DNA from 2 places in the Streptomyces yunnanensis genome. Region 2 is predicted to be linked to the other one. Evidence: riboswitches for the same ligand, from Rfam matches in the RefSeq annotation. Region 2 holds a riboswitch; the other holds the start of a gene.
What was found. Region 2 has a riboswitch for ZMP and ZTP ahead of MOV08_RS17040 (serine hydroxymethyltransferase). Riboswitches for the same ligand answer to the same signal wherever they lie in the genome.
Positions count from the first base shown of each region.

Region 1: linked by a shared signal. The riboswitch ahead of MOV08_RS36035 (bifunctional 5,10-methylenetetrahydrofolate dehydrogenase/5,10-methenyltetrahydrofolate cyclohydrolase) and the one ahead of MOV08_RS17040 (serine hydroxymethyltransferase) in region 2 are both predicted to bind ZMP and ZTP.

Region 1 is NZ_CP095749.1:8,241,014-8,248,173, forward strand. It holds gene MOV08_RS36005 (ferredoxin) at 1-109, opposite strand, end outside; gene MOV08_RS36010 (cytochrome P450) at 115-1,305, opposite strand; gene MOV08_RS36015 (TetR/AcrR family transcriptional regulator) at 1,447-2,079, shown strand; gene MOV08_RS36020 (hypothetical protein) at 2,233-2,706, shown strand; gene MOV08_RS36025 (hypothetical protein) at 2,801-3,133, opposite strand; gene MOV08_RS36030 (hypothetical protein) at 3,375-4,439, shown strand; ZMP/ZTP riboswitch at 4,509-4,596, shown strand; gene MOV08_RS36035 (bifunctional 5,10-methylenetetrahydrofolate dehydrogenase/5,10-methenyltetrahydrofolate cyclohydrolase) at 4,624-5,493, shown strand; gene MOV08_RS36040 (hypothetical protein) at 5,501-5,944, opposite strand; gene MOV08_RS36045 (DUF5685 family protein) at 6,275-7,160, shown strand, end outside.
Region 2 is NZ_CP095749.1:3,979,318-3,986,477, forward strand. It holds gene MOV08_RS17010 (isocitrate lyase/PEP mutase family protein) at 1-152, opposite strand, end outside; gene MOV08_RS17015 (carboxymuconolactone decarboxylase family protein) at 149-598, opposite strand; gene MOV08_RS17020 (carboxymuconolactone decarboxylase family protein) at 604-1,107, opposite strand; gene pdxR (MocR-like pyridoxine biosynthesis transcription factor PdxR) at 1,155-2,600, shown strand; gene MOV08_RS17030 (hypothetical protein) at 2,611-3,501, opposite strand; gene rocD (ornithine--oxo-acid transaminase) at 3,590-4,795, opposite strand; ZMP/ZTP riboswitch at 5,070-5,162, shown strand; gene MOV08_RS17040 (serine hydroxymethyltransferase) at 5,203-6,480, shown strand; gene trpS (tryptophan--tRNA ligase) at 6,714-7,160, shown strand, end outside.

The sequences.
Region 1 (7,160 bases), 4.3 Mb from region 2:
GCACCGCCCGGGCGCGCGGCCCGTCCAGCGCGAACAGCTCCGGTGCGATCGCCGGGCAGGAACCCGAGGCGATGCACAGCGCCGGATCGATCTCCACCTTCCACGCCACCGCGCTCACCACCCCACCGGCAGGACCCGCGGACCGCGTACCAGCATCTGGGTCTTCCACTCGATGTCCCCGGCCACGTGCAGCCCGGGGAACCGGGTGATCAGCGCGGAGAGCGCCTCCTGGAGCTCCAGCCGGGCCAGCGGCGCACCCAGGCAGTGGTGGACGCCGTGCCCGAAGCCGAGGTGCTGGGTGCCGGTCCGCTGGATGTTCAGCTTCCCCGGGGCGTCGAACCGCAGTGCGTCGCGGTTGGCCGCGCCCATCGCGACCAGCACGGGCTCGCCGGCCCGCACCAGCGTGCCCCCGACCTCGATGTCCTCCGTGGCGTACCGCGCCTGACCCGCACCGCTCCCCAGGGGGACGAACCGCAGTAACTCCTCCACGGCGCCCCCGATCAGCTCGGGCCGCTCCCGCAGCAGGGCCAGCTGCTCCGGGTGGTCCAGCAGCGCCAGTACGAAGTTGGGGATCTGGGTGGCGGTGGTCTCGTGCCCGGCGACCAGGATGCCGACGCACAGATCGACCAGTTCGAGCTCCGACAGCCGGTCGTCGACATCCCGCGCGTCGATCAGCGCGGTCATCAGGTCGTCCTGCGGATGCTTCCGGTGCTGCGCGATCAACTTCCCCATGTACGCCCGGAGTTCCTCGCGATTGGCGTCGAACTCCTCGGCCGTCAGGGAACTCGTCGACAGGGCGGCGTCGCTCCAGGCCCGGAACTGCGGCCGGTCCTCGGTCGGCACCCCCAGTAGCCGGCAGATGACCGCCACCGGGATGGGCAGGGCGTAACGGTCGACCAGGTCGGCCGGCGGCCCGGCCGCCTCCAGCTCGTCGAGCAGCTCCCGGGTCAGCTCCCTGACCTGTGGCCGAAGTCTTTCGACCTGACGGACCGTGAACGCCTTGGCGACCAGGGTGCGCAGTCGGGTGTGATCGGGTGGATCCATGCTCAGGATGCCGCTGTCACGGCTTCCCTCGGACTGTCGGGGCTCATCGTGCTTGATGCCCTCGGCCCGGCTGAAGCGCTGGTCGCCCAGGACGAACCGGGCCTCGGCGTACCGCGTCACGAGCCAGGCCGGCTCGCCGTATGCCAACTTGACCCTGAGAAGACCGGGGCGAGCGCGCACCCGCTCGTACTCCGCCGAAAGATCGAGGCTCTCAGCAATATTGAAGGGGTAGGAGACCGGTGCTGTGCCGGCTGTGGTCACGGTGACCTCCCTTGTGTAAGCACCTGCTTACAACGGTAGGACGTGCGCTCGGGGCGGTCAACGATGGATTGTGGCCGTCGTCATGGCCGGCACGGCGGGCCACGGTGGTCATCTGACGGACCGACGGAAAGGGGAGTGGCGATGCGGGAGGCAATGCAGGAGGTCGCGGCGCGGCCGGCGGGGGAGGCCCGGCGGGGCGGCGCCGCCGGCGAACACCGCCGGGACGCACAGGGCACCCGGCGGCTGTTGCTCGACGCCGCCTCGGAACTCTTCGCCGAACGCGGCTACGAGCGCGCCACGGTCCGCGACATCGCGGCCCGGGCCGGTGTCAACCAGGCCCTGCTGTTCCGCTACTTCGGATCGAAGAAGGCGCTGTTCGGCGAGGTGATGGCGCGCGGCGGTCACGAGCAGCTGCGCAGCACCCCCGCCGAGCGGCTCTTCGACGTCGCGCTGCGCGGCATGCTCGCCGAGGGTCGCGGCCCCGGCGCCGACCGGTCGCTGGAGGTCTGCCTGCGCTCCATCGGCGGCAGCGACGAAATCGCCGAGGCGCTGCGGGGACTTGGCGACGAGTACGCCGAGGCGCTGGCCACCCTCTCGCGGGCCGAGGACGGCGCGTTGCGCGGCGATCTGGCGCTGTCCTGGCTGCTGGGCATCGGCCTGATGCGCGTGGTGGTCGGCAAGGAGCCACTGGCCAGCGCCGATCCGAACACCGTCTCCCGCCTGGTCGGGGAGGCCCTGGGCTCCCTGCTGGAAGGGCTGCCGAAGACGGAGTGACACCGTGCGGCAGGGGGTGTGCTCGGGGTGGCGCGGCCGGTGCTGCGTTCCGGTGACCCTCCGGCGGGTCTCCGCACAGGGCTGGATGGCCGACCTATTGTCGCGATTGCAGCAGAATGTTCCTTTTCTGCCCAGCCGAGTAAAGGTGGAAGAATGCTTCGTTCGATTCCTCGCGGGCTCGCGGTGGCCGGCCTCGCCGCGGCCACCCTGGTGGTCCCGGCGGCGGGCGCCGCCACCGCGACGACCCCCAGCAGCGCGCACACCACGCTGTGCCCCGCCCACAGCCGGTGCCACGCCAAGCCCGCCCGCCACCACGGCAAGGGCGGCAGCCACGAAGGCCGGCACGGGCACGCCCGTTACGACGACGGTTACGGGCGCAGCAGCGAGCACCGTCGCTACGACGACGACTACGGCCGCCGGGACGACGACTACGGCCGCCGCGACGATGACGACTACGGTCGCCGTGACGACGACCACGGTCGCGACAAGGGCAAGGGCAAGAGCAAGGGCGACAGCCGTGACGACTCGGGTCGGCGCGACGATGACAGTCGCGAGGAGTCGGCACGCCTCGCCGACGGCCTGGGCCGGCACGGCCTCCTCGGCCTCGACTTCCTCGGGCTGCTCTAGTCGTCGAGTTTCACCGCGTCGCCACCCCAGTGGGCCCGGGTCCGACACCCGGGCCCACGGGCATGCGGAGGCGCCGCCCTCCCCGGCCGGGCCGTCACGGGTGTGCGAGCGGCCGCAATCCGCCGTGCACCGGTGTCAGTTCGGTCGCGTACCGGGCCGGCGGCACCGGAAGGGTGCGGCGCGGCGGCAGTACGTCCGGCGCCCGGTGCGGCCGCAGCGCGGTCAGCGCCATCTCGGTCTCCTCCATCAGCGCCCGGTAGGACACCAGTCGTTGCCATTCGGGATCGGCGACCCCGGGCACCGTCGCGCACCGCTCCGTCCAGATCTTCACCAGCCCCGCGTACACGGGGGTCTGCCGGACGACCTCGGCGTTGATCCGCGGCGGCGCGGGTGCGACCTCCGGGCCGGGCGGCAGGGACGGGTCCATCGGAGGGCGGGGAACGAAGGCGGTTCGGCCATGGCCGGCAACGGTGACGGATGAGGGAACACTCATGGCCCTTGAAACGATGCGTCCCGACGATCGGTCACTGCGGATACGCCCGGTCGGCCCCGTATGCCCCGTCTCATAACATCCCAAAGCACTGCGCGCGATGCAGGGAATATCACCTCTTACAGTGATCTCTCATTGAGAACCGGACCAACACCGGCCAAAAGACGTTGACGCTGACATGGAACCGAGGGAGTTGTGGGAGCGCCACGCGGTACTCGCACAGGCGTTTTGCATCAGCGATGACGAGGTCCGCCGGACGCAAGGACTCCTCGACGAGGCCGAGGCCCGCCGCTCGCGGACCCTGGCCGCCTTCGCGGTGACCGTGGGCAGCGACGAGGTGGTCGCCGATCTGCTCGGCCTCGACGCCCGCGAGGTGCGCCTAGCCCGCCGTACCGTCGGCAAGGACGACGCCCGTGCGGTGGCCAAGAGCCTGCTCGACGAGTCCGCCAGGGAGCGCCGCGCCGCCCGCCGGGCCGACACCTCGGAGCGGCCGGAGCGGCCGGAGTCGCACCGGCCCATCTCGCCGGCCGCCGCGGCCGCCGCGGCGGCGGCCGCCGCAGCCGCGATCGGCAACGGCTGGCCCCGGGCCACCACCGCCGGCAGCGCGACCTCCATCCCCGTCGCCCCGGCCGCCCCGCCGGACGCCACCCGCATCCCCCCGCGCCCGGCCGCGCCCGCGCCCGCCCCCATGCCGCCGCCCGCCCCCACGCCCCCACCCGTCACCGAACCGGCCTGGTCACCGGCGTTGGACGCGGTCCTGGTGCACAGTCACCACACCGGCGCCGACCTCTCCGCGCTCGCCGCCGAACTGGGCCTGGATGTGACGATCCTGGCCGCCCGCGCCCACCAGCTCGCCGCCGAGTCCCACACCGCCCGTCCCGCGGCCCCGGACCGGATCGGCCGCCATCGACGGATGGCCGACGTCCAACCCACCGCCCCGGCCGACGCCGGCCACCTGCCCCGCACCGAGGCCCCACCGCCCCAGCCCCCGTACGAGCCGCACGCCACCTGGGCGTCGTCCGGCCACCCCGCCGCATGGGCGGCGCCACAGGATCCCTATGCCTCCTGGACGCCACAGGAGTCCCATGCCGCCTGGTCGCCCCCACCGCCACCGGTGGCCCCGGCGCCCACCTGGGATCCCAGTGCCGTCACCGTCGCCCAGCACGACTGGGACGGCATCCTCAGCCAATGGGAGGCCGCCAGTGCGCCGTACACCTCCAGTCCGGGGCAACAGTTCCCCTGACCCCGGGCGGCCCGCGCCGCCGCCCGCGAACGCCCGTTCCCACCGTCTCCCGGCCATCGCCTAAAGTGGTGCGCGAGCCGTGACTGGCGCTTGGGTGGAGTACCACCGGGAAGCGGCTCGGCCACTTCGGCCAATGCCGTGCGCCTGGGCGATCCCGTACGACGTACGACGCTCAGGAGGCGCCATGTCGCAGACCACGTCCCCCACCGCCCGCCTGATGGACGGCAGCGCGCTCGCCCGCCAGATGGTCGAGGAGGCCGCCGAGCGCGCCGCGGCACTCGCCGCGCGCACCGGCCGGGCGCCGTGCCTGGCCACCGTCCTCGTGGGCGACGACCCGGCCTCGATCACCTACGTCCGGATGAAGCGCAACCGCTGCGCCAAGGCCGGCGTCCGGTCGCGGCACATCGCGCTGCCCGCCGACACCACCACCGCCCAACTGGTCGACACCATCGGCGAGTTGTCGGACGACTCCGGCGTGCACGGCATCCTGCTCCAGCACCCGGTCGGTCCGCACATCGACGAGCGCGCCGCCTTCGAGGCCATCGCCCCCGAGAAGGACGTCGACGGGGTCACCGCGCACTCCTTCGCCGCGATGAGCCTCGGCATGGACGGCTTCGCGTCCTGCACCCCCGGCGGCATCGTGCGCCTCCTGGACCACTACGACGTCGATCTGACCGGCAGGCACGCGGTGGTCGTCGGGCGCAGCGCGATCCTGGGCAAGCCCGTGGGGATGCTGCTGCTTGGCCGCAACGCCACCGTCACCTACTGCCACTCCCGCACCACCGACCTCGCCGCCCACACCAGGGAGGCCGATGTGCTGATCGCCGCGGTCGGCCGTCCCCGCTTCCTCCACGGCGACCAGCTCAAGCCCGGAGCCGTCGTCATCGACGCCGGCTACAACCCCGGGAACGTCGGCGACGTCGATTTCCCGTCCGCGGCGGCGGTCGCGAGCCTGATCACCCCCGTGCCCGGCGGTGTCGGCCCGATGACCATCGCCACCCTGCTCACCCAGACCGTCGACGCCGCCACCCGGCAGCTGGGGGCGGCGGGCTGAGGCCCGATCAGGCCACCGTGACCGTGGCCTTCCAGAGCAGGACCAGGTGCGCGCAGAGCGAGCCGGGCGAGGCGTGACAGGTCCGCTGCGCGGTGAGCGTGGCGGTGCCCCGCCCGGCCGCGACGAAGCGTCCGGTGGCGCCCCCGGCCGGTGTCACGCCGGCCGTCGTGCGCCGGAGCACCGCGGTGCCGCCGGCGGCCGGGGCGCTCCAGGTGTAGGTCGTGCCGCCGGTGCGCTCACCGGTGAGCCGGACCTCGATCACGTCCCCGGTGCGCACGGTCAGCGTCCGGCCGTTGTCCGCCTCGGTGAGCAGGACGCCGTGGGCCGCGGTGGCCCGGACCGCACGGGGGAGGGCCGGGCCCGGCGCGGCCGGCGCCGTGGCGGAGGCCGTTCCCATGCCCAGTGCCGCACTCGCGGCACACGCCGCGGCCAGATACCTCGTCGCCTTCATGGGACTCCAAATGCCGGAAGAGGACCGTCGGTCGAGTGCCGGGCGCGGGCGCGGCCCGGTCGTCCGCGCGGTGGCGCCGTCATGCTCCCAGGCGGGGCGGCCCGGTGGTATCAGCAGAAAGGGTGAATGGCGGCGGGGGTGGGCGGGGTGATCCGGTCAGGGTGCGGCCCGGTGCGGGGCTCGGCGTAATGCCGGTTCGATGCCGGTTCGGTGCCTGGGGTGTTGCCCCGCGCGCGGGGTGTGCGCGCAGGTCACGGGCCCGGTCGGTAGCATGCGCTGCCGCCGCAGCTGCCGGCTCATGCTCATGTCACACGGGGGGTTTGCTCTTACATGTTCGGAATCGTCAGGCCCTGTACCCATCGGCTGACCCAAGGGCTCAAGACCGAGTGGATGGCCCACCTGTGCGGCCTGTGCCTGGCGCTGCGCGCCGACCACGGCCAGTTCGCACGGATCGTCACCAACTACGACGGGCTGATCGTCTCGGTGCTGACCGACGCCCAGTCCGGCCGGGCCGAACTCCGACGCCGCACCGCCGGCCCCTGCCCCCTGCGCGGGATGCGCACCGCCTCGGTCGCCCAGGGGGAGGGCGCGCGCCTCGCGGCGTCGGTGTCCCTCGTCCTCGCCTCGGCGAAGATCCGTGACCACGTCGCCGACGGGAACGGGGTGCTGCGCCGCCGTCCGATGGCCGCCGCGGCGCGCCGGGTCGCCGCGGGCTGGGACCGGGCCGGGGCCCGCACCGGCGCCGCGCTCGGCTTCGACACCGCCGTCCTCGTCGACGCGGTGGACCGGCAGTTGGGCATCGAGGAACTGGCCCGCCCCGGGACGCTGCTGACGGTGATCACCGAGCCGACCGAGACGGCCACCGCCGCGGCCTTCGCACACACCGCGGTGCTGGCGGGCCGGCCCGGCAACGCCGCGCCGCTGGCCGAGGCCGGCCGGCTCTTCGGCCGGCTGGCCCACCTCCTCGACGCCGTGGAGGACCGTACGGCGGACGCCGCCGAGGGCGCCTGGAACCCGATCACCGCCACCGGCGCCGGCCTGGCCGAGGCCCGCCGGCTGTGCGACGACGCACTGCACGGCATCCGACTGGCGCTGCGCGACGTGGAGTTCACCGACTCCGCCCTGGTCCATGTGCTGCTGGTGCACGAACTGCGGCGCTCGGTGGACCGCGCCTTCGGGACGTCCTCCTGCTCCCACCAGGGCCACGGCGCGACGC
Region 2 (7,160 bases):
CCCGCGCTGGGGGTGGCCAGCGCCGGGAAGCCGGCGTCGGCGAAGACCCGGGCGCTGGCGGCGTCCCAGACGTTGGGGAGGATCAGCGGGTCGCCCGGCCGGCGGTCGTGGTGCAGGGCGCGCAGGGTCGCCGCGCGGGCGGCGGCGGTCACAGCTCCGCCCCGGGCGGCTGGCGGACCGTGACGTTGACGCGGTTCCAGTTGTTGATGGCGACGATCACGGCGAGCAGGTGGGCGAGTTCGGTCTCGTCGAACTGCGCGGCGGCCCGCTCGTAGACGGCGTCCGGGACGAAGCCTTCAGTGAGCACGGTGACGGCCTCGGTGAAGGCCAGGGCCGCCCGCTCCCGCTCGGAGTAGAGGTCGCCGGCCTCCTCCCAGGCCGGCAGCAGGTCGATCCGTCGCTGCTCGACACCGGCCTCGCGGAGGTTGGTGACGTGCATGTCGATGCAGAACGCGCACCTGTTCAGCTGGGAGGCGCGGAGCACGACCAGCTCCGCCAGGACGTCGTCGCCCAGCCCCTTCTTGGCGGCCTGGGTGAGCTTGAGCTGGGCCTGGAAGAAGGCGGGGACCCGGCTCCAGTACTTCATGCGCTGACTCATCGCGTTCACACCTGCCCCGGGACGAGGCGGGTGGTCACGCCGAAGCGGTTCCAGGCGTTGATGGTGGTGATCTGGGCGATCAGCTGGGCCAGTTCGGCCTCCTCGAAGACGGCGGCGGCCTGCTCGTAGACGGCGTCCGGGACGAAGCTGTCGGTCAGCACGGTGATCGCCTCGGTGAGGGCCAGGGCGGCGCGCTCCCGGTCGGTGTAGAAGCCGGCGGCCTCCTCCCAGGCGGCCAGGAGGGCGATCCGCTCCTCGGTCTCGCCGGCCTTGCGGGCGTCGGCGGTGTGCATGTGGAGGCAGAAGGCGCACCTGTTGAGCTGCGAGGCGCGGATGTTGACCAGCTCGATCAGGGTCCCGTCGAGGCCCTTCTTGGCCGCCGCGTCCAGCGCGATCATGGCCTTGTAGACCTCGGGGGCGAGCTTGGCCCAGCGCATCCGGGGGCCGTGGTGGTGGCCCGCCCCGGCGGGGGCCTGCTGGGCTGCGGAAGGTGTCGTCTGGTTCGTCATGACCTTGACGCTACGGGGTGAGTGGCACAGGAGTATGGTCCACTTCCATGGAGAAATCGCGGGCCACTTTCGGTCGGGATCTCGGGCGGGACCTGCACCTGGACCTCGACGGGCCGGGCGGGGTGCGGGCCTCCCTGATGAGCGCGCTGCGCGAGGCCGTGCGGTCCGGGCGGCTGACGCCCGGCACCCGGCTGCCGTCCTCCCGTTCCCTCGCCACCGACCTCGGCATCGCCCGCAACACCGTCGCCGACGCCTACGCGGAACTGGTCGCCGAGGGCTGGCTGTGCGCCCGCCAGGGCTCCGGCACCGAGGTCGCCGAGCGCGTGCTGCCGCGGGCCGGCGGCGGGGCACCCCGGCGCACCCCGGGCCCGCCGTCCCCGACCGCCGCCGGGCCGCGCTTCGACCTCACCCCCGGCACCCCGGACGTCTCGGCCTTCCCCCGAACCGCCTGGCTGGCGGCGGCCCGCCGGGCGCTGACCGCCGCGCCCAACGAGGCGTTCGGATACGGCACCGCGGCCGGCCGCCCCGAGCTGCGCGCGGTGCTCGCCGACTACCTCGCCCGGGTCCGCGGCGTCCGCACCGATCCGGACCGGATCGTGATCTGCGCGGGGTTCATGCAGGGGTTGGGGCTGCTGTGCCGGGCGCTGAAGCCGCGCGGCGGCACGCCCGGCCGGGTCGCCACCGAGTCCTACGGACTGCCCTTCCACCGCGACGTCATCACCCGCGCCGGGCTCGGCACCGTCCCGCTCCCGGTCGACGCCCACGGCGCGGACACCGGCCTGCTGGCCGACCTGGACCACCTGCGGGCGGCCCTGCTCACCCCCGCGCACCAGTTCCCCACCGGCGTCCCGCTGCACCCGGACCGGCGGGCCGCCGCGGTCAACTGGGCCCGTTCCAGAGGTGGTTACGTCCTGGAGGACGACTACGACGGCGAGTTCCGCTACGACCGGCAGCCGGTCGGCGCCCTCCAGGGGCTCGACCCCGACCACGTCGTCTATCTGGGCACCGCCAGCAAGAGCCTGGCCCCGGCGCTGCGGCTGGCCTGGATGGTGGTGCCGGACCGGCTGATCGACCGGGTGCTGGAGATCAAGGCGACCGGCGAGTGGCAGTCCGGGTCGCTGGACCAGCTCACCCTGGCCGAGTTCATGTCCTCGGGGGCGTACGACCGGCATGTCCGCGGGATGCGGCTGCGCTACCGGCGGCGGCGCGACCAGCTGGTGGCCGCGCTGGCCGAGCACGCCCCGCACGTGCACGTCTCGGGGATCGCCGCCGGGCTGCACGCGGTGCTGGAACTCCCGGCCGGGACCGAGCAGTCCATCACCCGGGCCGCGCTGTGGCAGGGGCTGGCGGTGCAGGGACTGGCGCAGTTCACCGACCCGGCGGGCCCCGCGGTCGCCCGGGACGCGCTGGTCATCCCCTACGGCCGCCCGCCGGAGCACTCCTTCGCGACCATCCTGGACGCCCTGCTGCGGGCGCTGCCGCCGGGCGACTGACCGGGCCCGCTCAGGGGCGTTCCGCGGCCAACGGGGCGGGACCGGGTTCGGCCGCCGGCTCGGCGGGGTGCGCGGCCGGCGCCTCGCCGAACCGGGCCAGCGCCAGCGCCCCCGCGACGGCCAGCGCGAAACCTGCGACGGCCAGCGGGGCCAGCCCCTCGCGGGTGCGGTCGCCGAGCCAGGCGACGCCGACCACGGCCGGGCCGAGCGTCTCGCCGATCACCATGCCGGCGGTGGCGGTGGTGACCGCGCCGCGCTGCAGGGCGGCGGTCAGCAGCAGGAAGGCGGCGGCCCCGCCGATCAGCAGCGCGTAGCTGGCGGGATTGGCGAGCAGGTCGGCCGGCCCGAAGCCGTCGATGAGCCGCACCGCCACCTCGACGACACCGAAGCCGAAGCCCGCGCCGAGGCCGAGCGCGGCGGCGCGGGCCCGGTCCGGGAGACGGCCGGCCAGGGCGCCGCCGGCCAGCAGGGCGAGCGCGCAGACCAGCACCCCGATCCGCAGCGCGGGGGTGCCGGCGCGGTGCCCCTCGGCGCCGGACGACAGCGCCAGCAGGGCCAGGCCGCCGCAGACCACCGCGACCGCGCCCCACTCCGCACGCCGGAGGCGGACGCCCAGGACCGGCGCGGCGACCACCGCGGTCACCGCCAGGGTCGCCGCCAGCGCCGCGCCGACCGTGTAGATCGGCAGCGTCCGCAGCGCCACCAGCTCCAGCAGGAACCCCAGCCCGTCCAGCGCCAGTCCGAGCAGATACCGCCACTGCGTCAGCACCCGCAGCAGCAGCCGGGCGTCAACGCCGGACCCGGTGCCGGTCGGGGTGTCCCGGGCCGCCACGGCCTGGAACACGGACGCGGTACCGAAGCACACGGCGGACGCCAGCGCACAGATCATCCCGAGCAACATGGCCCGACTGTACGGCGCCACCGGGCCACGGGGGCAGGGGGCACCCGGCCGGGCCCGGCGCGCACGCTCCACCCGCACGCCGCACGCCCTAGACGCCCAGCACCTCGCGGAGTCGGGCCAGGCCCCAGTCGAGGTCCTCCTCGCTGATGACCAGCGGCGGGGCGATCCGGATCGTCGCGTCGTGGGTCTCCTTGACCAGGACGCCGCGGGCCAGCAGCCGTTCGGCCACGGCCCGGCCGTCCCCGCGGGAGGGGTTGACGTCGATGCCGGCCCACAGGCCGCGGCCACGGACCGCGTCCACCGCGCCGCCGCCCACCAGCGGCGCCAGCGCGCGGTGCAGGTGGTCGCCGAGTTCGGCGGCCCGCCGCTGGTACTCGCCGGTGCGCAGCAGCGCGATCACCTCCAGGCCGACCGCGCAGGCCAGCGGGTTGCCGCCGAACGTCGAGCCGTGCTCGCCGGGCCGGAAGACCCCCAGCACCTCGCGGGACGACACCACCGCGGACACCGGCACCACCCCGCCGCCCAGCGCCTTGCCCAGTACGTACACGTCGGGCACCACGCCCTCGTGTTCGCAGGCGAAGGTGGTCCCGGTGCGGCCGAGCCCGGACTGGATCTCGTCGGCGACGAAGAGCACGTTCCGGGCCCGGGTCAGCTCGCACACGCCGGCCAGGTAGCCGCGCGGCGGCACCACGACGCCGGCCTCGCCCTGGATCGGCTCCAGCAGCACGGCGACGGTGTCCGCGTCGACGGCCGCGTCCAGGGCGGCCAGGTCGCCGTAGGGGACGACGGTGAAGCCGGGGGTGTACGGGCCGAAGTCGGCGCGGGCCTCGGGGTCGGTGGAGAAGGAGACGACGGTGGTGGACCGGCCGTGGAAGTTGTTCTCCGCGACGACGATCCGGGCCCGGCCGTCGGGGACGCCCTTGACCTTGTAGCCCCACTTGCGGACCGTCTTGACGGCGGTCTCCACCGCCTCCGTGCCGGTGTTCATCGGCAGGACGAGTTCCATCCCGCACAGGTCGGCGAGCTGGGTGCAGAAGTCGGCGAAACGGTCGTGGTGGAAGGCGCGGGAGGTGAGCGTGACCCGCTCCAGCTGGGCGCGCGCGGCGTCCAGCAGGCGGCGGTTGCGGTGGCCGAAGTTGAGCGCGGAGTACCCGGCGAGCAGGTCCAGGTAGCGGCGGCCGGTGACGTCGGTCATCCAGGCGCCCTCGGCGGTGGCCACGACGACGGGGAGCGGCTGGTAGTTGTGCGCGCTGTGGGCCTCGGCGGCGGCGATGAACGCTTCCGTGGATGTCACGGCTGCCTCCGTCCGGTGGGCCGGACCGGCGGGCCCGACCGTATCGGCGAGGGCCGGCCCCCGCCGCCGTGCGCTCCGGCCTCTCGTTGCTCCTGCGGCCTCCCCGTCCCTTCCATTGTCGGGCCCGGGGGCGGGCGTCCGCAGACCATGCACCGGTCCCCCGGCCGGCCCTCCGCCCGGTGCGGCGGCGGCGCGTGCCCGGGGGCACCTCCCGGCGTCGGCCGGGGCGCGCCGGACGACAGGCGGGACTTCGCGGGCAACCCTTAGACTTCCGGTGCGCAGCCGCGACTGGCGTACGGGGAACGGACCCCGAGGGAGCGGTGCGCGGCCACACGCCTACGAGGTGCCGCCCGCCTGGGTACCCCGGGACCACGACCGACCACCGATCGATCGCCCCGGAGGACGCCATGACGGCCCATCCCGCCACCCATCCCGCCCTGCACGCCGCCGACCCCGAACTCGCCGCGCTGGTCGACGCAGAGGAGCAGCTCCAGGCCGACACCCTGCGGCTGATCCCCAGTGAGAACTACGTCTCCGCGGCCGTGCTGGAGGCCACCGGAACGGTCCTGCAGAACAAGTACAGCGAGGGCTACCCGGGCCGCCGCTACTACGAGGGCCAGCAGAACATCGACCTCGTGGAGACGCTGGCCGTCGAGCGCGCCAAGGCCCTCTTCGGCGTCGAGCACGCCAACGTCCAGCCGTACTCCGGCTCGCCCGCGAACCTCGCCGTGTACCTCGCCTTCGCCTCCCCCGGCGACACGGTGCTGGGCATGTCGCTGCCGATGGGCGGGCACCTCACACACGGCTGGGGCGTCTCGGCGACCGGGACGTGGTTCAACGGGGTGCAGTACGGCGTACGGGCCGACACCGGGCGGATCGACTTCGACCAGGTGCGCGACCTGGCCCTGAAGGAGCGCCCGAAGATCATCTTCTGTGGCGGCACGGCCGTCCCGCGGACCATCGACTTCGCCGCCTTCGGCGCGATCGCGCGGGAGGTCGACGCGGTGCTCGTCGCGGACATCGCGCACATCGCCGGTCTGGTGGCGGGCGGCGCGCACCCCTCCCCCGTGCCGCACGCCGACGTCGTGGCGACCACCACCCACAAGACGCTGCGCGGCCCGCGCGGCGCGATGCTGATGTCCCGCGCCACCCACGCCAAGGCGATCGACAAGGCGGTCTTCCCCGGCCTGCAGGGCGGGCCGCACAACCACACCACGGCCGCCATCGCGGTGGCGCTGCGCGAGGCGTCCGCGCCGTCCTTCCGGGAGTACGCGCACGCCGTCGTCGCCAACGCCAAGGCGCTCGCCGAGGCACTGCTGGCGCGCGGCTTCGACCTGGTCTCCGGCGGCACCGACAACCACCTGGTGCTGATCGACCTGACGTCGAAGGAGGTGCCCGGCAAGGTCGCCGCCAAGGCCCTGGACCGGGCCGGGATCGTGGTGAACTACAACACCGTGCCGTTCGACCCGCGCAAGCCGTTCGACCCGTCCGGCATCCGGATCGGCACCCCGTCGCTGACCTCGCGCGGGCTGGGGACGGCGGACATGCCCAAGGTCGCGGAGTGGATCGACCGCGGCGTGCGGGCCGCGGGCAGCGCCGACGAGGAGGCGCTGGCGACGATCCGCAAGGAGGTGGCGGACCTGATGGCCGCCCACCCGGCACCGGGCCTGCCCCTGGGCGCCTGACCCCCGGAGCACGGGAGCACCGGGAGCACGGGGAGCACGGGGAGCACCGGGAATACCCCTCACCACCCCCACGTTGTGGCCCGCAGGGGGCGCCCGCGTCCCCTACGGGATGTGTTCGGCCACCCCCTGCGGGCCTCCACGCCCGGGCCCCCGGCGGACCTGAGACAATGCTTGCCATGGCTCTCGATCGCCCGTCCGCCACCCACCACCACCCCAAGGGGAATGGCTCCGCCATGCCGCGTCCGCCTCGTGTGCTCTCCGGAATCCAGCCCACCGCCGGCTCCTTCCACCTCGGCAACTACCTCGGTGCGGTGCGCCAGTGGGTGGCGCTCCAGGAGTCCCACGACGCCTTCTACATGGTGGTCGACCTGCACGCGATCACCGTTCCGCAGGACCCCGCCGAGCTCCGCCGCAACACCCGGATCGCCGCGGCCCAGCTGCTGGCCGCCGGTCTCGACCCGGAGCGCTGCACGCTCTTCGTGCAGAGCCACGTCCCCGAGCACGCCCAGCTCGCCTGGGTGATGAACTGCGTCACCGGCTTCGGTGAGGCGTCCCGGATGACGCAGTTCAAGGACAAGTCGGCGAAGCAGGGCACGGATCGGACGACGGTCGGCCTGTTCACCTACCCCGTCCTGATGGTCGCCGACATCCTGCTGTACCAGGCCGACCAGGTCCCGGTC